3 regions of the Bifidobacterium sp. MSK.13.1 genome follow, and region 3 is predicted to be linked to each of the others. Evidence: riboswitches for the same ligand, from Rfam matches in the RefSeq annotation. Region 3 holds a riboswitch; each other region holds the start of a gene.

Region 1 (9,819 bases), on a different contig from region 3:
TGCAACGTACGGTGTGCAGACTGCCGACGGTGTTGACCGCGGTACTCTTAAGACGGCACTTGAGTCTGCTACTGGCAAGACTGTCTCTGAAACCGGCGATCTGATGGCTTGGGCGCTCGCCGAAGGCGTGCTGGATACGACGGGATCGAGCAAGGATACGGCGACTGGCGCATGGAAGAACGGTGCTTCCCGTAAGTTCGTGGAAACGCTGAAGACCAGGACCAATGTGCTTGGCGATCCGACTGTAGTTGATCTGGGCAAGAATCTTGCTAAAGATGGCTTGTCTGCTACTGTGACGCTCCCTGCAGGCCTGTACCTGTTTGTGGACGCGGATTACTCGGTTGGCACCAATGGAGCTGCCACTCCGTCTATCGCAATCCTCGTTGGCTCCGGTAACGTTAAGGATGGCGTGCTGAATCCGCTCACTGAGGCAACTGTGGCCATTAAGAACCAGACCACTGCCGTGACCAAGAAGGTGAATGGAGCGGACGTCATCACCGCTTCCGTTGGCCAGAAAGTGACATACACCATTACGAGCAAGGTGCCGCAGAACACGCAGTACTACAGCGATTACGGCTACACCTACACGGATACCCCGTCTGCTGGCCAGACTGTGGATTTCGATTCCCTTAAGGTGACGGTCGGCGATAAGAGCCTGAACAAGGGTACGGATTACACCGTGGCCCAAAACAAGAATGGCACCTTCACCGTCACCATCAGTTCCATCCAGAAGCAGACCGCAGGTGCACTCATTACTGTGACCTATGCTGCCAAGGTTACTGAAGCGGGAGCCTCCGGCAGCAAGGCCGTGACTAACGCGGTCGTGCTCTCCGACAATGGTGCTGAAGCTACTGACAGCACTATCATCACCAATAGCGGGTTCTCCTTTACCAAGACCGACGCTCAAGGCAATCCGCTGGCCGATGCTACGTTCACGATCCGCGTTCCGGGTGTGGATGGTTCGTTCACCGCCACCTCTGACAAGACCGGCACAGTGACCTTCAAGGGTCTTGCAGATGGCACTTACGAAGTCAACGAAACCACGGTTCCGAATGGCTTCCAGCAGAGCCTCAAGGCCAAGTTCAATGTCATCATTGAGAATGGTGAGGTCAAGTTCAGGGGTACGGATGTGTGGGGCCTGGCTCCGAAGGAGTCTTCCGATAAATACCAGGTCAAGAACGTGAAGAACGTCACCCAGCTGCCGCTCACCGGTGCTGCGGGCACGACCCTCTTCACCGTGGTGGCGCTGCTCGTGGCAGGTGCCGGCGTTACCGTCGCACTCAAGTCGCGCCAGCGCGTGCGCTGATACGTACTCAAACGTGAAACAATAAGCGCATAAGCAGCCATAAGCGGGCATTTGCGGAAACCATCCGTGGATGCCCGCTTTTCATGTCTTTTCGTGCCTTTCCATACTTTTTAGGGGTGAAGGTTTTGCACGGGGCAATACGGGATCGAAACGGGTGAAATCCGGTACCAAACGGCGAAATCCGGCATGAAAAACATCCGCAAGTGGCAAAACAGGCATCAAAACATGCGTCAAACAAAGCAATCATGCAGGGGTTGCAGGTGGGGGCATCTCACGACAATGGCACCCTACAATCGCAAGCACATCCATGAAAACAGTGGAAAGGCGGGTGTCATGGCACGAGGTGGGGGAGCATTCAGCGACGAGGAAATCCAACTATTGCGCGGACTGCCGGCGGTCGCCAACGTAACGCGCAATCGCATCACCTACGCCGATTCGTTCAAGCAAGTGTGCACCATACGCTACTTGACAGGCGAATCGCCAACCAAAATCTTCCGGGAAGCGGGACTTCCGCCGGATCTCATCGGATACAAGCGCATCGAACGGTGTGTGGATCGTTGGAAAACGTCGGCCATCAAATCCGTGACCGGCAGCGGCAACATGAGCGACAGCGAGATCATCGCGCAACTCGTCAACCGGTATGAGCATGCGTTCGTGATGAGGCGCAACCTCGATAGCATCACCAACAGGACGATGGAACATATTCCCGTCAAAGCGCAAGGCGACGACGGCATCGACGTGGGAACCGCGAGCATCATCATCAAACAGCAGGCACGCCGTATCGACGAACTGGAGCGCGCGAACGCCGAACTGCGCGGGCAAATCGCCGCCACCGCCTGACCCAGACCATCGTTATGCTGCGTAAGTGTCTGATTCTGCAGAATCGGACAAGCGAGGCGCGATTTGTGTCGGACAGTTGGGCGTATCTCACTTATATATGGCAGTCAGCCTGCGGAAATACGCCCAAAACGTACCCCTTAAGTGGTGTTTTGCCGTGAGCAAGTGCCATACGCAAGCGAGCAAGTAGCGGTCAACCTCGTGAATCTGCCATATATAGGCGAGATAGGGCGGCAGGGGGTATGGCGAGGCGAAAATACGGGAATAAGGTGGTCGGCTGGGCACGGTTGACCACAAACGGGATGCGCCAGTGCCGCAAAATCTGCGTACGTGCCCAAAAACAAAGCTTCGGCGGGCGCAATGTGCGGTTCGCGGGGTAGGGTAGTGAACATTATGACTTCCGAGAACACCAATTCCGCGGGCTCAAGCGCCGCGCACATCAAATCCGTCGAAAGCCTCGACCAAAGCAACGAAATGGAGCGAGGCCTGAAAAACCGCCACGTCCAGTTCATCGCCATCGGCGGCACCATAGGCACCGGCCTGTTCCTAGGCTCCGGCAAGTCGATCGCACTGACCGGCCCGAGCATCATTTTCGTGTACATCGGCGTTGGCCTGATTATGTTCCTGCTGATGCGTGCCATCGGCGAAATGATGTACAGTGATCCTAGCCAGCACACGTTCATCAACTTCATCACGCGCTATCTCGGCCGCGGGTGGGGCAAGTTCGCCGGCTGGACGTATTGGATCGTGCTCATTCTGACCGGCATGACCGAAATCACCGCCGTAAGCACATATTTCGTAACGTTCTTCGGCACATTCGGCATAGACCTGAACTCGTGGAAGTGGTTGATCGAACTGTGCTTCCTCGTAGCGCTCACCGGCATCAATCTGATTGCGGTGAAAGTGTTCGGCGAGGCGGAATTCTGGTTCTCCATGATCAAGATCACGCTGATCGTCGGTCTGATCGTCACCGCCATCGTGATGCTGATCATCGGCTTCAGCTACCCCGCCACGCACATCGAAGGCGTGGACGGCACGGTGTCGGGTGCCACGGTGAGCCTTACGAATATCACCGACGGCTTCCAGCTCGCGCCGAACGGTTGGATGAACTTCTTCATGAGCTTCCAAATGGTGTTTTTCGCCTACCAGCTCATCGAATTCGTGGGTGTCACGGTGTCGGAAACGCAGAATCCGCGCGAGGTGCTGCCGAAGGCGGTGAACGAGCTGATCATGCGTATTCTGATCTTCTACGTGGGCGCGCTGATCGCGATCATGGCTATTGTGCCCTGGCGTAACTTTCACGAGAATTCCGATGGCTCGTTCGGTTCGCCGTTCATCATGGTGTTCAAATATGCGGGTCTTGATTGGGCCGCCGCCCTGGTGTTCTTCGTGGTGATTACGGCTGCCGCGTCGGCGTTGAATTCGCTGATTTATTCAGCCGGTCGTCACTTGTATCAGCTTGCTTCGGATTCCGAGTCGCCTGCGATGGCGCGTTTGGCTGAGGTTTCCGACCACAAGGTGCCTGCGAAGGCGATCGTCGCTTCGGGTTGCATGATTCTGTTCTCCCCGATCATCAACGCGATTCCGGGTATTTCCGGCGCGTTCGTGCTATTCGCTTCGGCCGCCAGCGCTGTGGTGATTTTCATTTACGTGCTGACGATGCTCGCCCACCACAGGTATCGTCAGAGCAGCGATTTTCTACCGGACGGTTTCGTCATGCCCGCTTGGCAGGTGTTTGATTGGATTGCGATCACGTTCTTTGTGCTCGTGTATGTCACGTTGTTCCTGTCGACGGACACGATTGGTTCTGCGATTGCCGGTCTGATTTGGCTGGTTGCGTTTGGCGGATATTGCCTGCTACACGAACGATTCCAGAATCGCGATCTTAAGGAAGCCTTGCAGCAGTAACGTTTGCAGGTAACGCAGGATACAAGTAAGGGGCGTTTGCCGAACGTGAGTGCATCACGTACATTCGGCAAACGCCCCTTTCAGCATGGTCTTTGCGCGAATCCCCATTACGGGATCCAGCGCAAATCAGCCGATGTAGTCGGCCTCGTTCGTCGGGCTGGACGGCACGGCATGATCTTCCGTAACCTTGCCCAAGCCAGACAAATACGCTTCACGACCCGCTTCGATCGCCTTCTTGAACGCGCGTGCCATCAGCGGAATATTGCCGGCGGAAGCGATGGCCGTGTATGCCATCACCGCGTCCGCGCCCATTTCCATGGCTTCCGCAGCCTGGCTCGGACGGCCAATACCAGCGTCGATGATCACCGGAACATTAGAGTTCTTGATGATCACTTCAATGAAATCGCGTGCACGCAGACCCTTATTCGAGCCGATCATCGCGCCGAGCGGCATTACGCAAGCCGCACCCGCGTCTTCAAGACGCTTCGCCGCAATCGGATCGGGGAACATGTACGGCATGACCACGAAGCCTTCTTTTGCCAGCTGTTTCGTGGCTTTGATGGTTTCCTCATTGTCGGGCAGCAGATACTTCGCCTCATGTTCGATCTCCACCTTCACGAAGTCCGTCTGGCACACTTCGCGGGCGAGACGTGCAATACGCACCGCTTCCTCGGCATTGCGTGCGCCGGACGTGTTCGGCAGCATGGTGATGCCTTTCGGAATGTAATCGAGCAGATTGTTTTCGGTGGTACGGCAGCGACGCAACGCCATGGTGACGATCTGCGTGCCCGCGTTCTCAATGGTCGCCTTGATGAGGTTCAGATCGTAGCGGCCGGAACCGAGAATGAAGCGGCTCGTGAACTTGTGTCCGCCGAGGATCAACGGATCGGCGTCGCCGGTGGCGATTTCGTCATACGCGTGCGCATCCGGTTCCGGCAGCAGTGCGGTGTTCGTGGTGGTGCCGACCAGCTCGTCGAGCGTGGCGTTCGGTGCCGCCGCGAAGTCTTTTTCCGCGGTGGTGATCGTGTTTTCGGTGCTCATGGTTAATCCTTACTATGCGATTAGTGTTGTGTCATTCGTTGCGATTTGCGATTTGCGATTGCAATTGCAATTGCGTTTGTGGTTGCGTTTCGCTGTCAGGCGTCTTCTTCGCCGAGAATCAAGCGAGTGATCATATTGGCTTCATGGCAGGCGACCACACCCACGCGCGGTGCCATCAGACCAGCGCCCGGCACCGGAGCGGTTTCGCCGTCGCCGCAGAAGTAGAAATTCTTCGAAACGCGACGAGTATTCACCAAATTGGAACTGCGGAATCCCGCCATTCCAGAAGCGCTCACCAGCTTCTTGTTCGGCAGATTCTCAAGCACGGCATTCACCAGCATCGTCTTGTTTTCCGGCACGTCGAACGCTTCGCAAATAATATCCTCATTGTCGAACAGCGTCGGCACGTTCTCGTCAGTCACTTTCACGGTATCAATGGTGATATCGATAAAAGGATTGATCTGACGCAAGTTACTGCGCAATGCTTCCGTCTTGTACTGCCCAAGATCCTTCAAAAAATACTGCTGACGATTCAGATTCGTCATATCCACGCGATCAAAGTCAATCAAATGTAGGTGACCGACGCCAATGCGGGTCAACGCCACCGCAATGGTCGATCCGAGGCCGCCGCAGCCGCAAATGGCCACGTGCGCCGCGTCGAGCTTGTCTTGCGTGGCTGCGGTATGACGGTCGAGCAGGGCCGCACGGATTTCTTCGCGGCTGACGAGCGTGGTCGGGTCGGGCTGGTTGTCGAAAGCGTGCTGGCGGGCGTCGATCTGCGCCTGCGATGCGGATGGTTCAAAAGTCATGGTTGTTCTCGTATTCTCGTTTTCCGTTCGTGCGTTGTTTTTGCCGGGTTGGTTGTGTTTTGTATGTTCTTGCGATTGTTACGCGTGCATTGTGCCGGTCGTAATCGCAAGAAATTTTGAAAGTGGTTCAGCCGCCCTGCACGAACGTGACGATTTCCAACGTATCGGTGCCCTTGAGCTGCGTCTGCGCACGCTGGGTGCGAGGCACGATCTCACCATTGAGCTCGACAGCCACGCGGTCGGCGCGCAGGCCCTTGCTTTCGATCAGTTCGGCCACGGTGATCGGCGTGGCGATGTTCTCTTCCTTACCGTTGATGATCATTGCGGTTCCCTTCTGTGTCTGTCATGACACATGCTTTCCTGCACTCCGGATGTCCGTTTCTGGTGAATCGGACATCCGGAGGTTCATTGTCGGTCTCTAAATGTCCGATTCTGCAGAATCGGACACGCACGGCATCTATTTCAGTCCACGAATGTCCGATTCTGGTGAATCGGACACGTAGGCGCTTGTTCGAGCCGCTTGTGCGTCCGTTTCTGCAGAATCGGGCACTCAAGGTTGGTACGAAAAAAGGGTCGCCGAAGGAACCGTACCCTATGAGGTGGTGCGCCCCTCCGTGACCCTAATCACGCGATATTCGGTTATCGCGAACGGAAGATGAGATACGTCTTGCGGCGTGAACAACCCGTCTCCTTACGGCGGCATTACCCGCATCAAGTCCTCGGTCGAAGCTCTATGAGCTCCCTCTCAGCCTTTCGGCTCCCGTTCGGTTGTGCCTTCATCTTCGCGCACGCGCCCGACAAGCTTGCGCCGGTTCACGTTGGGTTAGTCTTGATGTGAACATGTGCGAATCGGCTGAGTGCTTGCAAGGAAGGGGAAGATGATGATGGACGGCGAGTTGGCAGGATTTGCGATTCCTCGGCTTGGTATGGGAACGATGGCTTTGGCGATTGAGGGGCGCCCGGATCGCGATACCGCGATTCGTACGATTCATGCCGGTTTGGACGCGGGTGTTCGCTATTTGGACACGGCTTGGTCATATTATCTGCCGAGCGAGCCTGGCACCGGCACTGCGGAAGACCTTGGCTACGGCGAAAAGTTGGTGCGTGATGCGCTCACTTCGTGGAATGGCCCCCGAGATGAAGTGCTGGTCGCCACGAAAACTGGCTATCGACGCACCATGGAGGTCCCCGCTTTTGTTGCTCCTGTGTCCGATTCTGGAGAATCGGACAAACAGGGTGCCGGATTTGGGGTACAGATGTCCGATTCACCAGAATCGGACACTCAGGGGCGGGATTCTGAGGGATGCAGCCGTCGGCCTGGCGAGGAACGCCAGCATTTGCAGGCGGCGGGCAGTCAATACGGGTGGATGGCGGATTCGCGCCCCGAAACCATGATTCGTGACGCCAAGGAGTCCGCGTTGCACTTGGGCGTCGATACGCTCGACCTGTTGTATTCGCATGGCCCCGATCCCGCGGTGCCTTACGAAGACCAATGCGGCGCGTTGAAGCAGCTGCTCGACGAAGGCGTGATCAAATATGCGGGCATCTCCCGTGTGAATAACGAGCAGATCGATCTTGCGCGCGGCATTATCGGCAGCGGCTTGGTCGCCGTGCAAAACCAGTTCTCGCCGTCGCATCCCGATCCGGAACATACGATGGAGCATTGCGCCGAATTGGGGCTCGCTTTCGTCTGTTGGTCGCCGCTCGGCGGATTCCTCGATACGTTCGATCAGAGCGCGTACGATCCGTTCCGCACGGTTGCCGCGCAACGTGGTTGCTCCTACCAGCGTGTGGTGCTGGCGTGGGAATTGACCCGTTACGAACGTCTGTTCACCATTCCCAGCGCTCGCAATCCGCAGGAAATCAACGATTCCTTCGCTGCAACGCAACTTCAGCTCACTCAAGAAGAGCTTGCGATGCTTCCTTGCTGATTATCGTTTCCTTTTTGGGCGTTTTCCTGTACTTGCACGTTGCGATCGAAAAATGTTTACAGTAAAAGATATTATCGAGACATAACTGATGGGCATCGAATAAGGCGAGGTGAAGCGTGGGCTTCGAGCGGGAGTCGTTTGACAAGCTGATGAAAGTGGTCTGGGGTAAGAAGTCTCAGATGCAGCAGGCGATGTCGCGTGATTCCAAGGGCGAGCCATTCATTATTCGCGAGCTTGAGTTCAAGGGCGCGCAAACGCCCTCGCAGTTGGCTACCGCGTTGAAGGTCACGTCGGGCAGGATTTCCACGCTGTTGGCTGCGTTGGAAAAAAAGGGTCTGATCGAGCGTGAGGTCGATCCCAACGACCGACGCATTGTGCATGTGAATCTTACCGAGCAGGGGCGGGCGAAGGCCAAGCAGCAGCGCGAGGATATGCGCGACGCCGTCTGCTGGGTCTTTTCGCAGATGGGGGAGCGTCGCACGCGCGAATTCGTGGATCTTACCGAGGAATTTGCCACATACGTGACCATCTGCATCCCTGGCCAGCCCCGCCCCACCGCCGAAGAAGTAAAGCAAGCCTTCGCAAAAGCCGAATCTGAAGATCCTGCGTAGGGACTGCCTACCACGTAAGCGTGCGCCTCACATGTGCCGTTCGCGACTGTAAGCTTGGCCAAACGGCCTTGAGTGTGTCGCGAATGGTATATGTTGGCCGCGCGCGACCGAGCTGAGAAGAATCGCTCTCAGCAAATACACAGAAATATGAGATTGTCTTACACTGTAAGTAATTAAATATCGTAAGACAATTCAATAGGACTTATGTAAATCATTAATCGCAATTCGATCAACTCATGTAGTTGATCCAACCAATCCATCAATCGCAAAAACTTCAAACGCAACACAAGAGAAGGAATCCAAGCATGTTCCGCATTATGCGATACCTCTCCAAAGCGGAGATAGGCCAGATGCTCATTGCACTGGTCAGCATCGTCGGGCAGATCTGGCTTGACCTGACCCTGCCGGACTACATGTCCGACATCACCACCCTCGTGGAAACCCCTGGCAGTGAAATGCACGATATTTGGATCGCCGGCGGCAAAATGCTGCTTATTTCGCTTGGATCGGCAGCATGCGCCATCATCACCGGCTATTTCGCGGCACGCATCGGCGCATCGTTCAGCCAGCGTCTGCGTTCCATGGAATTCCGCAAGGTAGAATCGTTCGGACCGGCTGAAATGAGCCGATTCTCCACAGCCTCGCTGATTACGCGTTCCACGAACGATATTACGCAGATTCAGATGTTCATCACCATGGGATTGATGATGATTGTCAAATCGCCGATTATGGCGGTTTGGGCCGTCTGCAAGATTGCGGGAGACGGTCTCGAATGGACGCTCGCCACCGGCATCGCGGTAGTGGTGCTGCTGGTCTCCATCACGATCCTCATGGTTCTCGTCATGCCGAAGTTCAAGTCCATGCAGCGACTGACCGATAACATCAACCTTGTGGCGCGCGAGAACCTCACCGGCCTGCGCGTGGTGCGCGCCTACAATGCCGAGGATTACCAGGAAGCCAAGTTCACCAAGGCCAACAAGGAACTCACCGACACCCAGCTGTTCACCAACCGTGCCATGGCCTTCATGATGCCGTTGATGAACACCATCATGAACGGTCTTATGCTTGCCGTGTACTGGATCGGCGCCTACCTGATCGACGCGGCCGACGCGGCCGACAAGCTCACCACCTTCTCCAACATGGTGGTGTTCTCCAGCTACTCCGTGCAGGTGATCATGAGCTTCCTGCTGATGAGCATGGTGTTCGTGCTGTGGCCGCGAGCGGACGTGTCCGCACAGCGCGTGCTCGAAGTGCTCGACACCGAACCGCTGATCACCGACGGCACCCGCAGCGATGCTGGCGAAGCAGGCAAGCAGGGCGAAATCGAATTCCGCAATGTTTCCTTCACCTACCCGGATTCGCGTGAAGCCATGCTC
Region 2 (9,819 bases), 300 kb from region 3:
TTGGTATTCGTATTTTGGCGTGGTGCCGGCGTTGCTGTTGTTCGTGCCGTATCGTGCGATAACGTCGTTGTGGGTTGATGGTGGTCTGATGATGCCGTCTGGCGCTGCGGTGCCGCTGCTGATGTTTGTTTTTTTGGTGTTCGCGTGCCTGTTGACGATTCGCGTGATCGAGCGTGTGCGTCCGCATGTTTCGCTGGCTGCGGTCAGTATGTTGTGCGTGTTTGTGGTTTTGGCGTCGAACGCCCCGTACTTGTGGTATCGGACGAATTTTTATTCGGTGCCGATTGCGGCGTCCTTGTTGTTGAGCACGTTGGGCTTATGGCTATGGATGGGTGCGGTGCACCCGAACGCGGCCGATGCCGGTGGCGATGGTGGTGCGAATACGGTCGAATCGTTGTCGCTGCCTCGTTTGGCTGCCGGTTCGGTGTGTATTGCCGCGAATGTGGGTTGCCGTCCGTCGTTTGTGGTGGTGGCGTTTGCCGCGTTCCCGTTGTTCTGGCCGCAGATTCGTGCGATTGTGGGGCAGTTGCGTGCCATCGCGTCTGGTTCCGGCGTGCGTGGGCGTGCGCGCACCGTGTTGCATGCGTTGCGCACGCCTTTGGCCGTGCTGGTGCCCGCATTGGTTGTGGTGGTGCCCTTGTTCGCCTATAACATGGTGCGTTTCTCCTCGCCGTTCGATTTCGGTTCGTCGTATCAGCTGACGGTTACGGATATGACGAGTTACCATCAGTCGTGGTCGAATTTTGTTTGGACGGTCGCATATTACCTGTTTCTGCCGTTGCGTTGGACGGATACGTTCCCGTTCCTTGCCGTCGATCCCGCGCCTTTGAAGGATTGGGGGTTTGCGGAGGCGATGCCCGGAGGCCTGTTCGTCATGGTTCCGCTTGCTTTGGCTGCGTTGGCTTGCCCGTTCCTACGTAAGCGCATGCGCGTTCGTGGCCATGCCGGCATGTGGCCCACATTGGTGATGTTCCTGCTGTTGGGTTTGCTGATCGTGGCTCTTGACGCGCGGCTGGGTGGCCTTGGATGGCGTTATATCGCCGATTTCGGCTGGCTGTTTGCGTTGGCTTCGCTTCCTTTGATGCTTATTGCGCTGGATTGCGAACGTCCGCGGCTTCGCTGGCTGTTGCGCGTGCTGGTGTTGGCGCTGCTGTTGTTCACGTTGTCGTTGACGGTGTTGTCGTTGTTCCTGTACGGCCGCGACGACGAGTTGATTCGTAATAATTCCGGTTTGTTTCATGACGTGCAGTCGTGGTTCACCCTGATGTAAGTTACGGCGTTTTCAGGGTTATTTCAGGGTTTTATCACAATTTTTCCAATAAATCATTCGGCTTGTTCCGAGTTTTCCGGATAACAGTGGCGATGTAACTGTTCGCTGTGAGATGAACCCTTGTTGGAGACATCAGTCATGAAATCGCTTCCACTTTTGTCGAACCATCCTCGTGTAAGACGCTGGACCGCGGCCGTCGTCGCATCAGCCGTCGCATTGGGCGTCTGCCTCGCCAGCTACGACAATGTCGTCGATGCGGCCATCAAACAAAACAGGATTGAACGACTGAACGCACGTATCGAGAACGTGTACACAGCCGACTATCAGGATATGGCCGACGACAAGCTCGAGCAGGAAAAAAGCAAGTCCTCCGCAACAGAGGATGACATGTTTGTCACCGAAGATCCGTACGGCACCAACACCACGTCACTGTATGTGTATTTCACTACCGACGACGCGGTTGCCGTCTCCTATACCGTGCATGCAGACGGCTATACGGATTTCACCCGTGACGCCTATCAGGAATCGCAATACAGCAAAACCCACGAATTCCAGCTGCTCGGCCTCATTCCCGGCGAGAAGAACACCGTCGCCATCACGCTGACCGATGCCGACGGCAAGTCCCGCACGCATGCCATCGAACACAGGGGCGCATCCCTGCTGGGCAATGAGGAGGTGCAGTTGGAGAAGACCGTCGCAGCCGATTCAGGTGAGGATCTGGGCGGCGGCCTGTATGCGATTCTCGGCAATGATTCCGACGAACAGGATTTCATGTTCTACTACGATACGAACGGCGTGCTGCGCGGTGAGATTCCGGTGCTCTACTATCGTTCGCACCGTCTGCTGTTCGATGATGACGGTCTCATGTGGTTCTCCGCGTCCACGCATCATATGGTGGCGATGAACCGTCTCGGCAAGCTGGAGAAGATCTACGATCTGGGATCCGACTACATTCTGCATCATGATTATGCGATGGATTCCAACGGCGACATCGTGCTGCTGGCCACCGAGCTCGGCCGTGACGACAACGCCGTGCAGGATCAGGTCATCAAGCTCAGCACTTCCACCGGAAGTGTAACCCGCTTCGTGGATTTCGGTGAGCTGTTCGCCGACTATAAGGCCTCCACCACGCATGCGGGAACCGACGAGTCGGATTCGAATGCCAAGAATCGTTGGGATTGGCTGCACTGCAATACCATTCAATTGTTGGATGACGGTTCCGCATTGTTCTCCGCCCGTGAGACGTCCACCATCATCAAGGTGGATGATTTGGAATCGGATCCGACGCTTGATTATATGATCGGCGAGCCATCCGTGTGGGCCGGCACCGATGAGGCCAGCAGTTTCCTGACGAAGTCCGGTGATTTTCGGATACCGGCGGCCAGCATTCCATCACGTATGTCGCCGATGATTCGCTGCCTGACGGCCAGTATTACATGTATATGTTCGATAACAATTTCGGCACTTCGTTGACGCGTCCTGATTTTGACTGGTCGGTGATCGACGGCATTTCGACCGAATTGTCGTCCGATACGGCAAATTCGCGGTATCGCAAGTATCTGGTCAACGAGAATGCCGGCACGTATACGGAAGTGTCATCGTTCGACGTGCCATATTCGCCGTATGTCAGTTCCGCGCAGGAATTGGATAATGGCCAGATCCTCATCGACTCGGGCATGAAGGGTCTGTTCGGCCAGTACAACAAGGATGGTGATCTGCTGGCGCAGTTCAAGATGACGTTGAACAGTGCGTACATCTACCGCGTGTACAAGTACGATTTCTCGGGATTCTATTTCGTCTGACATCCTGTCCGCAGGCTTGACGGGGCCGGGAATCTAAACTCCTTGTGGGGGTTTGGATTTCCGGCCCCGTTTCGTATGCAATGGGTTCGGCACGCCCGTACAATGGTTGCCATGGGTTTTTTCGATTCGCTGTTTTCATCCAAACGTCCCGAAGCGACGCATGACGTCACGTTCACGCTAGATCAGGCAGGCCACACGTATGAGGATGGCAATGTCGGTCTGGAGCCGACATCGTTGACGATCACTCCGGAAAGCAAACGTGTGGCTGTGATCGGGTTGAATGGTTCCGGTAAGACCACGTTGCTGCAGCTGTTGGATGGCGCATTGTCTGCGACGTCCGGTTCGGTGCGTATCGACGCGAATGGTGCTGCGTATGATCCGTCGGTGAAACGTGATCTGAAACGTATCGAATCGATGATCGGCCGCGTTCGTCGCGAGGAAATTCCGAACAGTTATTACAAAGCGGATTCCATTCGCGAGGCGATTGATGAACCGTTGAAGAAGCATAAGGTGCCGGAAAGCGAACGCCAGGCGATCATCGGCAATCTGTTCGCGCATTTCGATCTGGCGGCGGTCGCACGTGAGCCCGCCTCCGCATTGGATAGCGAGAAACGTCATCTGCTGGCGATCGCTTCCGCATTGAGCTTCTCCCCCGCGGTGATCGTTGCCGACGAGCCGACCAAGGGTTTGGACGAGGTGGCGTCCGCGCATGTGGCGAAAGCTCTGTTCAGTTACGACAAACAGGTAGTGTTCGCCACGCATGACACGGAGCTGATCACACGCGCGGAATATGCGATCGACCGCACGCTGGTGGTCGACGATCATCAGGTGGTGTTCGACGGTGGCCCGCATGAGGCCGTGGCCTTTTACACGGACCTCATCCGCGCTAAATATGAGGCTTCCAAAGCCTGACCATACCCACGGATTATTCCCGTTCCCCACATGTTGCGGCTCCTTCATCGGTGTCGACGATGGAACCACAACATGTTTCAGCCGATCATTGTGTTGACGGTGTCAAGCACCGTCTGAACGTTATGCCTGAATTCGTCGGGTTCCGGCAATAACGAGATCGCGAGATAGCCGTTCGACGTCATATCGAAGAAATAGCCGGGCTGTCCTGAAATTCCGTGCTTTTCGATCATGGACAACACCAGTTCGTTCTCGTCAAGCACGCTGGGCACGCGCAAAAGCACATTCCATCCGCCTTCGGCACGCAACACGCTGACCATGCCCTGCTCGTCATCATCCAGCATGGTATGCAAGGCTGCGAGGTTGGTTTGCACGCGCTCTCGCACGCGCGCGGTCTGCGCGGCTGCGGCGCCCAGCATGGCGGGGATCTGTTTGGCGATGATCTCACTCATTGGCAGATAGTCGTCGGCGACCACGTCGAGTCTGCGCTTGGCCTCATCCACTTCAGCCGCCGGGCCGGACACTTGGATCCAACCGACTTTGGCATGTGGCGCGGCCAACGTCTTCGAGAACCCATCCAATGCGAATGTGAGCGTGCCGGTCTCCCCCGCGAGACGCGCGTTGCCATCGAATGGTTCAAGATCATAGTCGTAGAACACCTCATCGGCGATGATGGCCACCTCATGGTCATGACAAAGCCGCACAATGGCCTCACGTTCCGACGCTTTGACGTACGATCCGGTCGGATTGTTGGGATTGATGAGCACCAGCGCGCGGATGCGGCCGCCATCTTCACCTTCAAGCGCTTCGCGTAGTTCGGCCACGTCGATGTACCAGGATCCGTCGAAACGTTGCTGGTACTCGATCATGTCGACGCATTCGAGTCGTGCGATCGATTCGATGAGCGGATATCCCGGCTTCGGTGCGAGCACGGCGTCACCTGCATTGCAGAGCAGTTTGATCAGCCATGAGTACGCTTCGGACGTCGAGCTCAATATGTATAGGTCGTCGGCGGTAGCGGTATTGCCTTGTTCATGCAGGAATGCGGCCAGCGCTTCGCGTGCGTATCGTTGCCCGCGTGGCTCCGCTCCATAGATGTCCGGCAATAGTTCCGACGCGAGCGCATGTTTGGTTGGATTGGAGTCGTTGAGTTTGCCGAGTGTGATGCCGTTTGCTTTGGCTTCCGCTTCGGCTTTGGCGATGGGATTGGGCTCGCTGATATCGACTCTGGAGGAAAAACGCATGGTCTCCACCATACTCTCTGGGTTGCGCAAGTGTTGCATCGAGCAAGAAGGATGCATTCGCCATGCGATCATCAGAGGAATAACAAGAGCCGTCCGACGGATGAATCGGACGGCTCTCGCTTATATGAAGGTTAGGAACCTTTATGGTTCACGACATCACTTCTGCTTGATGCTTGCGTAGTACGCAGCGCCGATGATGCCAGCCTCATTGTGCAGCTTGGCTGCGACGATCGGGGTCTTGATGTCGATGTACGGCAGGAACTTCTCGGACACGCGGGACACGCCACCGCCGACGACGAACAGCTGCGGATCCAAGTAGAACTCCATCAGGGAATAATACTTGGTCAGACGCTTGGCCCACTTCTTGTAGCCCATATCGAGCTTTTCACGAATGGAGGATGCCGCGTACTTCTCGGCGTCACCCTTGCCCTTGAGCAGTTCCAAATGGCCGAGCTCAGTGTTCGGAATGAGCTCGCCGTTGAAGATCAGCGCGGTGCCGATGCCGGTGCCCAGCGTGGTGGCGACGACCAGGCCGTCCTGGCCCTTGGCTGCGCCGAACTGCTGTTCGGCAAGACCGGCCGCATCAGCGTCGTTCACCACGGTGACCGGACGGCCGCAAGCTTCGGAGAACACTTCGGTGACGTCCACGCCAACCCAGGACTGGTCCAGATTGGCCATATAGCCGAGCTTCTCGCCAACATGAATCGGAGCGGGGAATGCGATGCCGACCGGAGCGGACTCAGGAACCTCAAAATGCTCGAGCTGCTGGCGAACGATTTCGCCAACGGCCTTCGGAGTGGAAACCTCCGGGGTGAGGATCTTCAGACGCGGTTCAGCAAATTCGCCCTTCTCGAGGTTAACCGGGGCTGCCTTAATGCCGGAGCCGCCAATGTCAACGCCAAATGCCTGTGCAGTTTCAATCATCTTCGACCTCTCCTATCAAGGTACATAGTGGGTATATCGAACCGGTAAACGCCATAGTAACTCGCCCCATGCCCCAAAACGCGCCGACAATACACAATTGGTGAATACGATTGCATAATCTGTCGCAATGAAACGCAAATATTTGCGATTGTTTTCTGCAAACGATTCGCCCCATGCCAACGCAACGCATCGGCATGGGGCGAATCATAAGAAAATAACCGTCTGAAGACGGTGTAGCCACATTACTTGAGCGGCGGCATCGGCTTCCAATCCGGATCATGCAGCAGCTTGCGCGAATCCCACCAACCCTTGACAATCTGCACCAAGCCGGTCTTGGCATGCTCACGGTCCACCATCACCAAGCGAATGACCTCCTTGGCGGCGGTCAGCAACGTGCCAAAGCCGAACATCAGCGGACGGTAATCGCCGAACGACATGAAATAGCGTGCCATGTAGCCACGGTTGCGCATGATGTGGTAGCGGTTCATGTCGGAAGTGGAGTTGAGCTGACGCACGCCGGCGATATCCCAGTTACCGATCTCGCGCGTACGTCGCAGGATCACGTCGGGCACCACGATCGGATTGGTGACCTTGCTGGCGCGATAGCCGTACATCGTATCGTCCCAGTAGATGAAGAAGCGGGGATCCGGCAAACCGATCTGTTCCACGATATTACGGCGGAACAGGCCGCCTTCAAAGCATAAGGTGTCCATCACACGATAGCCGGGACGCCCGAACGCGGCCGGAGCGATCGGATTGGGAATGCCAAGAGGCACGATGAAATCGTACTGCCAGTAGAACGGGCCTCCGTCGTAGTCGTATCGGCTTCCCTGGATCACATCATGGCTGCCGGTCCACTTGGCGAGCCTTTCGATGGCCTCAGGCATCACGGCCACGTCGTCGTCCATCACCCAGAACCACTCCGCACCCAGCTCGTATGCCTTCTTCACACCTGCGGAGAAGCCGCCTGCGCCGCCGAGGTTGTCGGATTGCGGCGCGTACACCACACGGCTTTCGTTGCCCGACTGGTCGGCGATGGTATTGCCCCACTGCGCGGTGACCGCTTCACGGAAATCGTCGACCATGCCTTGGGTCGCCTCGCTGTGCTCGTTGTCCACGACGATGATACGCCATGGCGCCACAGTGAGTTTTTCGATGGATTCGAACAGGGTGGCGAGCAGCTGCTGACGCCTGTACGTCACCACGACGATAGCCAGCTTTTCGATGGTGTTCTTCGCAACTTGCTTTTCAGTCATACGTTCCATTCTTGCACTCGCCCTCAACCGAACATCGCCTGTGTTCGCATCATGCGGCACGATTCCATTCGACGGACGGGCTCTTGCACATTTCGTGCGGCTTTGCCATAATGTACGGCGTAATGCAGGGGAACCCGTGTTCGTCGGGTTGAGATGGGCCAAGTGAGGCCTGAACCCTTTGAACCTGATGGTTAACACCAGCGTAGGGAGGCATGTCTAGTGACTGCTGTGACATCAACAACCGATTTCGATTATGAGTTCGACGCCGCCAAAGGCATCCAACGCGACAATCTTCCGCCGTTCGCGCAGCGCATGCGCAAGGCCGCCGACCTGGTTTGGGAGGAAGGCTACCAGCAGCCGTTCATCCGCGAGCTTGGCGAAGGCACACTGCAACGCGAGCGTTTCGCCTTCTATCTGCTGCAGGATTTTCGTTATGTGAACGATTACGCCAGAGTGCACGCTTTGGGGTTGGCCAAGGCCACCGACCCTGAAATCATGGCGTTCATGCTCAAGGTGCAGAACGGCGCCCTGCAGGTCGAGACCGAAGTACACCGCTCCTACTTGGCCAGCTATGGCATCACCGAAGAGCAGATGAACAATGTGCGCCAGTCGGCCTTCGCGCGTGCCTACACGTCGAATATCCTTTCCATCGCCTATGGCAAGGATATTCTCGACATTCTTGTGGCCGTGCTGCCGTGCGCCTGGGTGTATGCGGATTATGGTTATCGTCTTGCCGCCGAGTTCGCGGACACGCTCGACGACAATCCGTACAAGAGCTGGGTCGACATGTATAAGACCGACGAGTTCTGGCAGGATTCCGTGTGGCTGCTCGAACATATCGAGAAACTGGTGGCCGACGCGAGCGAGGAGCGCAAGCGCGAGCTGATCGACATTTTCGTGACCGGCGTGGAGAACGAATACATGTTCTGGGCCAGCGCGTACGACATGCAGTACACATGGAAGCCCGAATGGAATCAGGCGCGCTGATAGCACTCCTTCATGGGGTTTCCTGACTTCCGATTGTTTATTTTCATTGCAGCAAGGCGGGTGTCTTCTGATTGGTTTTCAGAAAGCACCCGCCCTGTTATGTTTGGTCGCGTCAGTTTCCCGCTTTATTCGCGTACGAGGCGGATATGTTCCACGTCGTCGCGATGGGAACGGCGGTAGAGCACGAAACGGTTGCCGATGACCTGCACGAGTTCCGCGTTCAGTTCTTCAGCCAATCCCTCGCCTGCTTCCTTGGCGGTCAGACCGGATCCGTCGAGCACGGAGCACTTGATGAGCTCACGCTTTTCGATGGTTTCGTCCGCCTGCTTGATGGCGTTTTCGCTCAGATCGTTCTTGCCGACCTGGATGAGCGGATTGAGCTTGGTGGCCAGGCCTCGCAGCTGCTTGACCTGCTTCTTGGTTAATGCCATAACTTGTTCCATTCCTATCTATGATGCTTGCTCAAGAGTAGCGTGAGGACGGTAAAATCCGCCGACTGCCTTCAGTTTAGTCCAGCGATCAGAACCAACGCAGCCACATATGCCACAACCACACCGCCCGCGGCAATGTCTCGTTTGGCGATGCTCATCACGCGCCAATGTGTGCGTGCGATACCCTCTTCATAGCATCGCGCGTCGAGTGCGAGACTGAGATTGTCGGCATGGCGTATCGCCCCTGCGAACACCGGAATGATGATGGAAACCATCGCCTTGATACGCTGCACGAACGTTCCCGTTTCGATGCTGCCACCTCGAGCCGCCTGTGCGTCCGCAATGGCTTTCGCCTCGCTTCCCAGAGTGGGCAGGAACCGCAGTGCGAGGCTCATCACCAGTGCGATCTCCTGCGCGTGCACGCCTATTTTTGCGAAGGGTTTGAGCAAGGCTTCGAACGCGTCGGTGATGGCCGTAGGCGTGGTGGTGGCGAGGAACACCACTCCGACGATAATGACCGCAACGAATCTGCAGGCGTACAGTATAGCGATACGCACACCGTCGTCGGTGATTGGAATCGGTCCGATGTTCGCAAGAACATTGCCGGATCGTACGAAGAACACATTGAGCAGTCCGCAGAACACGAACAATGCAAGGAACATGTGAATCGATTTGAACAGTTGTTTCACGCCGATGCCTGATGTCGCAACGATCATGCCGGTCAACAGTGCGGCCACCAGTAACTGCCAGAAGGAGCGGATGGCGAATGCGGAGAACATGACCGCCAACGCGCTCACCATCTTCACGCGCGGGTCAAGCCGTTCCATAAAACTACGGTTTTCACGGACGTCTTCCTTTGCATGTCCGGAGCCAAGCGTGTGCAGATTCTTCGAACCTGCCGTTTCGGAAGTGACATTGGTTCCGATATCTCGAGTGACGTCATTACCGTTTTGTCTGCGATCAAGCGCGATCACCCGATCGGCGAGCACGTCGATT
Region 3 (9,819 bases):
TCCATCTTGGTATGGGTGGATACAGTGTGCAGATTGAAACGGGCCTCGGATGCAAGTTGTTGCATTCCAGGCCCGATGGCATAGAGCCTAGAACGAGGCTGTCACCGGATGTTCGTAATCAGCGCATCGTGAGTCCGCCATCGACATGCAACGTCTGACCGGTGACGAAACGAGCGTCCTCGCCAACCAGCATCGCCACACCGCCCGCAATATCATCAGCCGTGGCAAGCCTGCCCAAAGGCGTCTGCGCGATGATGCGCTCGCGGACGTCTTCGGTGGTGGCGCGGCTCGAATCCGTGCCCACGGTCAAACCGGCCGCGATGGCGTTCACCGTGACGCCCCACGCCCCGGCCTCCTGCGCCAGCGAGCGCGTGAATCCGATGAGTGCTCCTTTGGCTGCGATGTAGTCGTGGTAGGGGACGATCGGGCTGTCTACGAGGTTGCTGGAGATGTTGACGATGCGTCCCCATGATTGGCGTCGCATGTAGGGCAGCGCGGTCGTGCAGGTGTTGTAGGTGCCTTTGAGACATCCTTCGAGTTGGGTCGCGTAGTCGTTCCAGCTGGTGTTGCTGAAGGTGTTGCGGTTGCGTGGGTCGAACGAGTAGTGGCTGAGCGCGTTGTTGATGAGGATGTCGATGCCGCCGAAGGTGTTGGCTGTGGTTTGTGCGAGTTCGTTGACTTGGGTTTCGTCGGTCACGTCGGCTTTGCATGTGATGACGCGTCCTTGTGCGTCCGCTTCGTTTTCGATGTGTTGCTTGGTGTGTTGGGCGCGTTCGTCGTTGCTTAGGTAGTCGATGGTCACGTTGGCGCCGAGTTGTGCGAGTCTGAGTGCGATTGCGGCGCCGATGCCTCGGCTTGCGCCGGTGATGATGGCGGTTTTGCCGGTGAGTGTCCGGTGTTCGGATTGCTGGTTCACGTAAGGTCCTTTGGGATTATTCGTAGTCGATGTCGAAGGTGTCGGCGTAACGGTCGGTATTGCGTTCGATGTCGACGGCTCTGACGAGGTCGAGGATGTTGAATCCGCCGTCGTGGTGCCATCCGGATTTCGCGCGGTTCATTTCTCCGACGGGGCAGATGCGGTCGATGCCGTATTCGCCCACTTGTTGCGCGAGTGCGAACAGTCTGGATGAGCTTGTGGCGATCGCGCAGGTTTGCAGCCACTCGCGGTAGGGTTTCAGTGTGGGCAGCGCGTGTTTGAGTTGGTCCACGGCGACGATGTTAATGGTGCGGTTGAGCGGTGTCCCCAACGAGGGGAGACTGCTGGTATTGGGGTAGTAGAGCACGGTCCAGTCGGTGCCTTGCGGCGATTCGATGACGAACGGTGCCTGTGGGTCGGCCTGTGCGGCGCTGTCTGGAGTCATGGACGTCATGCACAGCGCTTGCATCTCGGTTTGAGAGCGTGCCCTGCGGATGGCGAGGGATTCCGTGTCGGAAGGGGTTGATCGTGGATATTTGCGTTGTTGCGAGTCGAGCTCGCTGGCGAGCAGTTCCGCCGTCTGAGCGGGGGAGATGGCTCCGCCGCGTTCCACGAAGATGGTTTGCGGCGCCAGGCAGCTTTGCTGGTCGTAGGTGGCCACGTCCACGGCCATACGGTGCACGGTTTGCACGTGAGTGTCCGCGCGTAGCGCTTCACGTCCGATGAGTGAGAAGCCGATGCGTGCGCCATAGCTGAGGAACGGTTTGCCCGCGCTCACGCGTGGACGGATCGCCTCGGTGGTGTGCGACGAACCGTAGGCGATCACGGCGTTCGCTTCGCCGATCGCCACGTCTTCAAGCTCTACCGTGCCGCCGCGCCACGGCACTATGGCCAATACGTCGGCGAGATCCGGGTTGATCTGTGTCAGAGAACGAGCGAACAGTACGGGCATCAGCGGTTCGTCGAACGATGATTTGCCGATGATCGCGCTTTTCGTCAGCAGACTCATGGTCATGCTCCATACGGGAATGCCGGGAACATTGCTGGAAAACACGTGGAATGTCAAGTCCGGCCCGTACAGGCGCGTGTATCCGCCGGACTTGTTCGGTCGGTATTCGTCCAGCATGCGCGGGCTTGGCAGTTCGTCATCAAGAAAACGCAATAGTTCGCGTCTGCGGAACATGCGCATGTAACGTTTCAGTTCGATACGCGTCATCGTCGCGTCATAGCCGGTGATGGAGGGAATCAGAGACTCCGCTATCTGGCGACCCTCATAATCGGGATTCGTCCACAATTCCACCGCCTCGCCGATGATGTCGACGATGTGTTCGACGGAATATGCTGCCAATGTCTGCGATCGATTGCAACGCGTTGTCTCGCACAAATCTTGGACAGTCTCAGGCGTGAGTACCGGATAACGCAACGTGGCCTCACCGCGGTCGGTGAGAACGCCGCGTGTTTCGAAATCCTCAAATACGAAGCCGCGCGGCGCATGGAAAATGTCGATGACGCTCATGCGTTTGCCGCCATCACCTCGTCGACGGCGATGGAGCAGCCGCGTGCCTCCGCACCCTTCGCACGACCGTTGAGCTCGTAACCGGAATCGGTGCGCACGCCAAGATCTTCGGTCAGAATCGCCAGACAGGAATTCCAATTCGCCAAATCGTAATGCGCGATCACCCCCTGCTCGCCATCGGCGACAGGCGTGAGCGTCGCCGGATCGAGGAACACGGAACGAACCCACGACGGCGTCGCCTTCAGATAATTCGACGAACCATCCGTATAGTACGACAGCAGATTCTGATCGTAAATCTGCGAACTCAACTCCGTCATACCGTACATGTTCACGCAATGCGTGCGTGCGACGCCAAACACCTCAAGGAACTTCGCATACAAATCATCGACGGTCATATCGGTTTTCGTACTCTTGAAACCACCGGTATCGAAAACACGCGAATCCTTCGCCAACGCATAGGTTTTGCCCCGCTCGGCAAGATAGTCAAGCAGATACAGATACGCGGACGAAGCGCCCATCAGCATCACCGGCTCGCCGTCCGCCACCGACTGATCAAGGAACTTTTCCACACCAGCGAAGTCCAAACCATCCTCATGGAAGAAGAAGCCGCTGCCCTCGCTGCCGCACTGCTCCACCGCACGCGTCAGATAACGGGCCAACGAACCATTATGATTCATCTCCCAGGCAGGGGAGAGCACCGCGATACGCATGCGCTCACGGTCAGGCATGATGAAATGACGGAACGGGCCGATCATCGACGCATCCCACACCTCAAGATCAGGATGATAGTTGCGTCCACGCTGACCCGGATGCGTAGTGCCGCTGGTCATGAACACTGCCTCGCAATCATCTTCAGACACCGAAGTGAGCGTCAGCATCTTGAACCCATCCACCGGCATCGGCGGAATATCCATCCAATCCGACAACATCTGCGGAGTCACCCTACGAGACATGCAATACGCGCGATACTGCATGTTATGGGCAAACTGGAAAGCGAAAATCTTATGTGCGAGCGCGTCGAACGCCTCATCCGGAGCGACCTCGCAACCATACTTTTCGATGAACTCAAGCACGTTTGCCTTGACTTCCTGCGCGTCGGCACCCAACGACATTGATGTCATATGCGGTATTCCTTTCTATAAACGATACTGATATTCGAAAGCAAATCAGATCTGCGACGGAACTTCAGCTTCGCTGTTTCCTTTACGACGATTGATCAGATTCGGCAGGTCGATCAGCAGTGCCTTGAGAATCACCACACAGAACGCCCCAACCAGAATCGAATTGGAGAAGAACACGTGAGCGCCGCCCTCCAAGCCGCTCAACGCGCTCGGCAGCGCGATGCCCAACAGCAGGGACAATCCAATGACCGCCTGGGAACGGTCGTCCGACTCCACCTTGCGCAGCGTATTGAAGCCCGTGCTGATCAGGCTTGCCGCGGCCGGCAGGAAAATGCCGCCGATCACAGGGGAAGGAATCAACGACAATACCGCTCCGGCCTTCGGAATGAAACCAAGAACCACAAACACCACGCCGGCGATGATCACCGGCACACGGGTACGGGTCTTGCCCTCATCCGTGACCTTAAGCAACGCGACATTCTGCGGATACGCGGTAGTGGTGAAACCGCCGATCAGCGAAGAAATCGCGGAACCGGCAGCCTCGCCGGCCAAACCATAACGAACCTGACGATCCTCAAGCTTGACGCCCTGGATCTCACTGGCCGCCTGATACACGCCAAGCGCCTCCATAATCGCAACCATATATGCGATGAAGAACGGCACAAACACCGCCGCATCAAAGTCAAAACCGCCATACGGCATAATCTGAGGAAGACCAAACCAAGGCTTCGACGCGACACCGGAAAAATCAGCCATGCCAAATACCATCGAAAGCGCAGTGCCGGCAACCAGAGCAATCAGATAGGAAAGCGCCCTGACCATACCCTTGCCGAACTGGGAAAGCGCCACCACCAGCACGCAAGTCACGATAGACACGGCCAACGTCTTCGGATCGGCAAAACCATCATCGCCGGGAGCGCCACCAAGAAACTCGCTCAACGTGAAACGCGACAGCGAAACGCCAACCAGAAAAATAATCACGCCCGACACCATCGGCGCGAACAGAAAACGCATCTTCTCAATCACACGGGTCAGACACAGCACCAAGAAAATCAGCGAACTGACAAAAATCGACGTACCAGCGGCAGCCAACGAACCAGCAGTGCCCGCAGCGATCATCAACGCATCGAACGCGGCGGACGGACCCTGCACAATCGGCAAACGCACCAACCTCGTGGCCTGAATCAATGTGACCAAACCAGACACAATGAAAATGGCATTCACCATATTTGACGACAACGCCAACGGCAAGCCAATGGCACCAGCCACAAACACCGGATCAAGCCACACATTGGACACCAACACATGCTGCAAACCCAGCAGCACATTCTTCGGAGTCAACTTCTTCGAACCCGAACCAAGCTGCTCAGGCACCTGCGACGCATCAGACACGCCAAATCCCTTCTCTTTCCACGAAACACACGGCCAAACACCAGCCGTCAGCACAGAGAAGACGCGCACGCGCACCGTTCGTAACATCCCTACGCAGGCACTACCCTGTTCAGGTCATAAGGGTCCGGGCAAACGCCCATCTCAGCCACATCGGCTCCCCTGTACTCTTCGGACAACCACCAGCATAACGACACGCATCGATACCGGCAACCACCACAACCCAACACATATCCTCCACATTTTCCCAAGAAAAAACAGTCTTGACTTTTCCGAGTATTCGTTATATGGACACGCGAAACGTATTTGATACAGGGGCGCGGTATTCTAAACCACGCATTAAAGAACCGCAAGACTTTTCTTGCCCAAAAACATTGAAGGTGGTTTCGGTGACTTTCCACGCCCCGTTAGATCTCACGATCCATGATTCCCAAGGTATGTACGATCCCGGCGCCGAGCACGACGCCTGCGGCGTGGGTATGGTCACCACCCTCAACAAGCGCCCCGAACGCAAAATCGTCGACGACGCCATCGAAGTGCTCGTCAACCTCAACCACCGCGGAGCCGTAGGCGCCGAAGAAAACACCGGCGACGGCGCAGGCATCCTCATGAGCATGCCCGACGAATTCATGCGCGCCACCGCAGGCGTCGAACTGCCCGAAGAAGGCCACTACGCCGCCGGCATCGCATTCCTCGACCGCGACATCGCCACCTCCGGACAACAAGAACAAGCCATCGCCAAAATCGTGCGCGAAGAAGGCCTCGAAGTACTCGCATGGCGCGTCGTACCCACCAACCCGGACGGACTCGGACTGCAGGCGCTCGCCAGCATGCCCGCGTTCAAGACGCTGGTCGTGGCCGACCCCGAAGGCCAGCTCGCAGGCATCGAACTGGACCGCAAGACCTTCCGCATCCGCAAGCGCGTCGAACACGAGGTGGGCATCTACTTCGCGTCCCTGTCCGCACGCACCATCACCTACAAGGGCATGCTCACCACCATGCAGCTCAAGCCCTTCTTCCTGGATCTTTCCGACGAGCGCATGAAGGCGAAGATCGCCATCGTGCACTCCCGCTTCTCCACCAACACGTTCCCGAGCTGGCCGCTGGCCCAGCCGTTCCGCCAGCTGGCCCATAACGGCGAGATCAACACCATCCAGGGCAACCGCAACTGGCTGTCCGCACGTGAAGGCCGCCTAAGCTCCGAACTGCTCGGCGAATTCAAGCCGCTGCTGCCGATCGCTACCCCGGGCTACTCCGATTCCGGCACGTTCGACGAATGCCTCGAACTGCTGCACCTGTCCGGACGTTCCATGCCACATGCCATCTCCATGATGCTGCCGCCGGCATGGGAGAAGAACGACCAGCTTGACCCCGATGTCAGGGCGTTCTACGAATACAACAATACGCTGATCGAACCGTGGGACGGTCCGGCGCACATCATCTTCACTGACGGCACCCAGGTCGGCGCGCTGCTCGACCGCAACGGCTTCCGCCCCGGCCGCTGGCAGCTTACCGACGACGGCTACATCGTGCTCGCATCCGAAACCGGCGTGCTCCCGGAGAACGCCGAGGAACACATCGTGTCCAAGGGCCGCCTGGAACCGGGCAAGATGTTCCTCGTCGATACCAAGGAAGGCCGCATCATCCCGGACGAGGAGATCAAGAAGTCCCTCGCGTCCCAGCATCCGTACCGTCAGTGGGTCGAAGGCAACACCGTCGAGATGAGCCAGCTGCCCAAGCGCGAGCACGTCAACCACTCCGGCCAGTCCGTGCAACGCCGCCAGCGCGCCTTCGGCTACACCGAAGAGGATCTGAAGCTGCTGCTCGCCCCGATGGCCAACACCGGCAAGGAGCCGCTCGGATCCATGGGCAATGATGCGCCTATGGCCGCGCTTTCCTCCCGCAGCCGCATGCTGTTCGACTACTTCACCCAGAAGTTCGCGCAGGTCACCAATCCGCCGCTCGACTGGGAGCGTGAAAAGATCGTGACCTGCCTTGAATCCGCCATCGGTCCCGAGCCGAACCTGCTGGCCGATTCCGAACTGCATGCCAAGAAGATCCTCATTCCGTTGCCGGTGCTCAACTCCGACGAGATGGCGCAGCTCAAGCGCCTCGACCGCGCCAAGATCCTCGGCGGCTACTATAAGCCGTTCGTCGTCAAGGGTCTTTATCAGGTCGCTGGCGGCGGCAAGGCGCTGAAGGAACGTCTCGACGAGATCTTCCAGGAAGTCGACGAAGCCATCGAAAACGGATCCAACTTCCTCGTGCTCTCCGATCGCGACTCCAACTACACGTGGGGACCGATTCCGTCGCTGCTGCTCACCTCCGCGGTGCAGCACCATCTGCTGCGCAGACACACGCGCACCCAGATCTCCATGGTCGTCGAGGCCGGCGATGTGCGTGAAATCCACCATGTCGCTCTGCTGATCGCCTATGGCGCGGCGGCCGTCAACCCGTATCTGGCGTTCGAATCCGTCGAAGACCTGTCCCGCAAGGGCTATCTCAACGTCGATGCCGAAACCGCGGTGAAGAACCTGACCAACGCGTTGTCGACCGGCGTGCTCAAGATCATGGCGAAGATGGGCGTCTCCACCATCATGAGCTACCGTGGCGCACAGCTGTTCGAAGCCATCGGCCTGAACAAGGACGTCATCGACGAATACTTCACCGGCACCACCTCCCGCGTCGGAGGCGTCGGACTCGACGAACTGGCCGAAGAGGTCGCCATCCGCCATCGCGTGGCCTACCCGTCGCAGTGGACCGCCCGCCCGCACCGCAACCTGCGCACCGGCGGCGACTACAAGTGGCGTCGTACCGGCGAAGACCACCTCAACGACCCTGAAGCCATCTTCCTGCTGCAGCAGTCCACCCAGCGCGGTGACTACGACATGTTCAAGAAGTACTCGGCGCACATCAACGACACCTCCAACCGTTTGATGACGCTGCGCGGCCTGATGAAGTTCAAGTCCGATCGCAAGCCGATCGACATCAGCGAGGTCGAACCGGCCAGCGAGATCGTCAAGCGTTTCTCCACCGGCGCCATGAGCTATGGCTCCATCTCCCAGGAGGCGCACGAGACCCTCGCGATCGCCATGAACACCATCGGCGCACGTTCCAACTCCGGTGAAGGCGGCGAATCCGAAGACCGCATCAATGATCCGCTGCGCTACAGCAAGATCAAGCAGATCGCATCGGCACGTTTCGGCGTGACCAGCGACTACTTGGTGCACGCCACCGACCTGCAGATCAAGCTCGCCCAAGGCGCCAAGCCTGGCGAAGGCGGACATCTTCCTGGCGCCAAGGTTCCGCCGTGGATCGCCAAGGTGCGTCACGCGACTCCGGGCGTCGAGCTCATCTCCCCGCCGCCGCACCATGACATCTACTCCATCGAGGATCTGAAGCAGCTGATCAACGACGCGAAGATGGCCAATCCGAAGGCCCGCGTGCACGTCAAGCTCGTTTCCGAGTTCGGTGTGGGCACCATCGCCGCAGGCGTTGCCAAGTGCCATGCCGACGTGGTGCTGATCTCCGGCTACGACGGCGGCACTGGCGCGGCTCCGCTCAACGCCATCAAGCACGCCGGCACCCCGTGGGAGATCGGCCTGTCCGAAACCCAGCAGACGCTCGTGCTCAACGGCCTGCGTTCCCGCATCACCGTGCAATGTGACGGCGAGCTCAAGACGGGCCGCGACGTGGTGATCGCAGCCCTGCTCGGCGCCGAGGAATTCGGTTTCGCCACCGCCGCGCTGATCGTCGAAGGCTGCGTCATGATGCGCGCCTGCCAGAAGAACACCTGCCCGCAGGGCATCGCAACCCAGGATCCCGAACTGCGCGCACGCTTCAAGGGCAAGCCGGAACATGTCATCAACTTCTTCATGTTCATCGCCGAGGAAGTACGCGAGCTGCTCGCCCAGCTCGGCTTCCGCACCTTGGAAGAGGCCGTCGGCCATGTCGAATGCCTCGACCAGAACGAAGCGATCAAGCGTTGGAAGTCTGACGGCATCGACCTGAGCAACGTGCTCATGCAGCCGGGACCGGTGCCGGGAACCATCCTGCACCAAACCATCGAGCAGAACCACGAGCTCGACAAGGCGCTCGACAACAAGCTCATCGAGCTCGCGCAGCCCGCCCTTGAGAAGAAGGAGCCGGTGCGCATCGAGATGCCGATCCGTAACGTGTACCGTACGCTCGGCACCATGGTCGGCTACGAGATCACCAAGCGTTACGGCGAGGAAGGCCTGCCTGACGACACCATCGACATGACGTTCCATGGTGCGGGCGGCCAGTCCATCGGCGCGTTCATTCCGCGTGGCGAGACCATCCGCGTGTACGGCGAAGTCAACGACTACGCGGGCAAGGGACTTTCCGGCGGACGCATGGTCGTGCGTCCGGAGGCGGGCATCACCTTCGATCCGCATGAGAACGTGATCGCGGGCAACGTCACCGGCTTCGGTGCCACTTCCGGCCAGATGTTCGTGGCAGGTCGTGCAGGCGAACGCTTCGGCGTGCGCAACGGCGGCGCCACCTTCGTGGTGGAGGGCGTCGGCGACCATGGTTGCGAATACATGACCGGCGGCACCGTCGTGATCCTCGGTCCCACGGGTCGCAACCTCGGCGCAGGCTTCTCCGGTGGCCACGTGTACGTGCTCGACCTTGACATGAAGCAGGTCAACCCGGCTGCCGCCGCCAACGGCGCGTTGCTGTTCGAACCGCTCGACAGTGAGTCGAACGAAATCGTGCACGGTCTGGTCAAGCAGCATGCCGAAGAAACAGGCTCCGCATTCGCGGCCGGACTGCTCGCCGACTGGGAGAACGCATCCAAGCGATTCACACACATCGTTCCGAAGCACTTCCTCGCCATGCAGAAGGCGATGAAG

What was found. Region 3 has a riboswitch for thiamine pyrophosphate ahead of KSY55_RS03205 (solute carrier family 23 protein). Riboswitches for the same ligand answer to the same signal wherever they lie in the genome.
Region 1: linked by a shared signal. The riboswitch ahead of thiS (sulfur carrier protein ThiS) and the one ahead of KSY55_RS03205 (solute carrier family 23 protein) in region 3 are both predicted to bind thiamine pyrophosphate.
Region 2: linked by a shared signal. The riboswitch ahead of tenA (thiaminase II) and the one ahead of KSY55_RS03205 (solute carrier family 23 protein) in region 3 are both predicted to bind thiamine pyrophosphate.

The regions. Positions count from the first base shown of each region.
Region 1 covers NZ_JAHOMM010000001.1:515,396-525,214, reverse strand. Annotated here, with positions in the region: gene KSY55_RS02195 (isopeptide-forming domain-containing fimbrial protein) at 1-1,306, shown strand, start outside; gene KSY55_RS02190 (hypothetical protein) at 1,640-2,146, shown strand; gene KSY55_RS02185 (amino acid permease) at 2,537-4,051, shown strand; gene KSY55_RS02180 (thiazole synthase) at 4,178-5,092, opposite strand; gene thiF (sulfur carrier protein ThiS adenylyltransferase ThiF) at 5,188-5,901, opposite strand; gene thiS (sulfur carrier protein ThiS) at 6,029-6,223, opposite strand; TPP riboswitch at 6,572-6,675, opposite strand; gene KSY55_RS02165 (aldo/keto reductase) at 6,780-7,832, shown strand; gene KSY55_RS02160 (MarR family winged helix-turn-helix transcriptional regulator) at 7,949-8,443, shown strand; partial or broken gene KSY55_RS02155 (ABC transporter ATP-binding protein) at 8,749-9,819, shown strand, end outside.
Region 2 covers NZ_JAHOMM010000002.1:409,366-419,184, forward strand. Annotated here, with positions in the region: gene KSY55_RS04605 (hypothetical protein) at 1-1,270, shown strand, start outside; partial or broken gene KSY55_RS04610 (aryl-sulfate sulfotransferase) at 1,409-3,072, shown strand; gene KSY55_RS04615 (energy-coupling factor ABC transporter ATP-binding protein) at 3,184-3,984, shown strand; gene KSY55_RS04620 (pyridoxal phosphate-dependent aminotransferase) at 4,062-5,225, opposite strand; gene ppgK (polyphosphate--glucose phosphotransferase) at 5,382-6,149, opposite strand; gene KSY55_RS04630 (glycosyltransferase family 2 protein) at 6,392-7,405, opposite strand; TPP riboswitch at 7,522-7,632, shown strand; gene tenA (thiaminase II) at 7,718-8,392, shown strand; gene KSY55_RS04640 (YhbY family RNA-binding protein) at 8,518-8,823, opposite strand; gene KSY55_RS04645 (energy-coupling factor transporter ATPase) at 8,895-9,819, opposite strand, start outside.
Region 3 covers NZ_JAHOMM010000002.1:108,645-118,463, forward strand. Annotated here, with positions in the region: gene KSY55_RS03190 (SDR family oxidoreductase) at 119-916, opposite strand; gene KSY55_RS03195 (acyl-CoA reductase) at 933-2,432, opposite strand; gene KSY55_RS03200 (coenzyme F390 synthetase) at 2,429-3,553, opposite strand; gene KSY55_RS03205 (solute carrier family 23 protein) at 3,599-5,032, opposite strand; TPP riboswitch at 5,013-5,116, opposite strand; gene gltB (glutamate synthase large subunit) at 5,332-9,819, shown strand, end outside.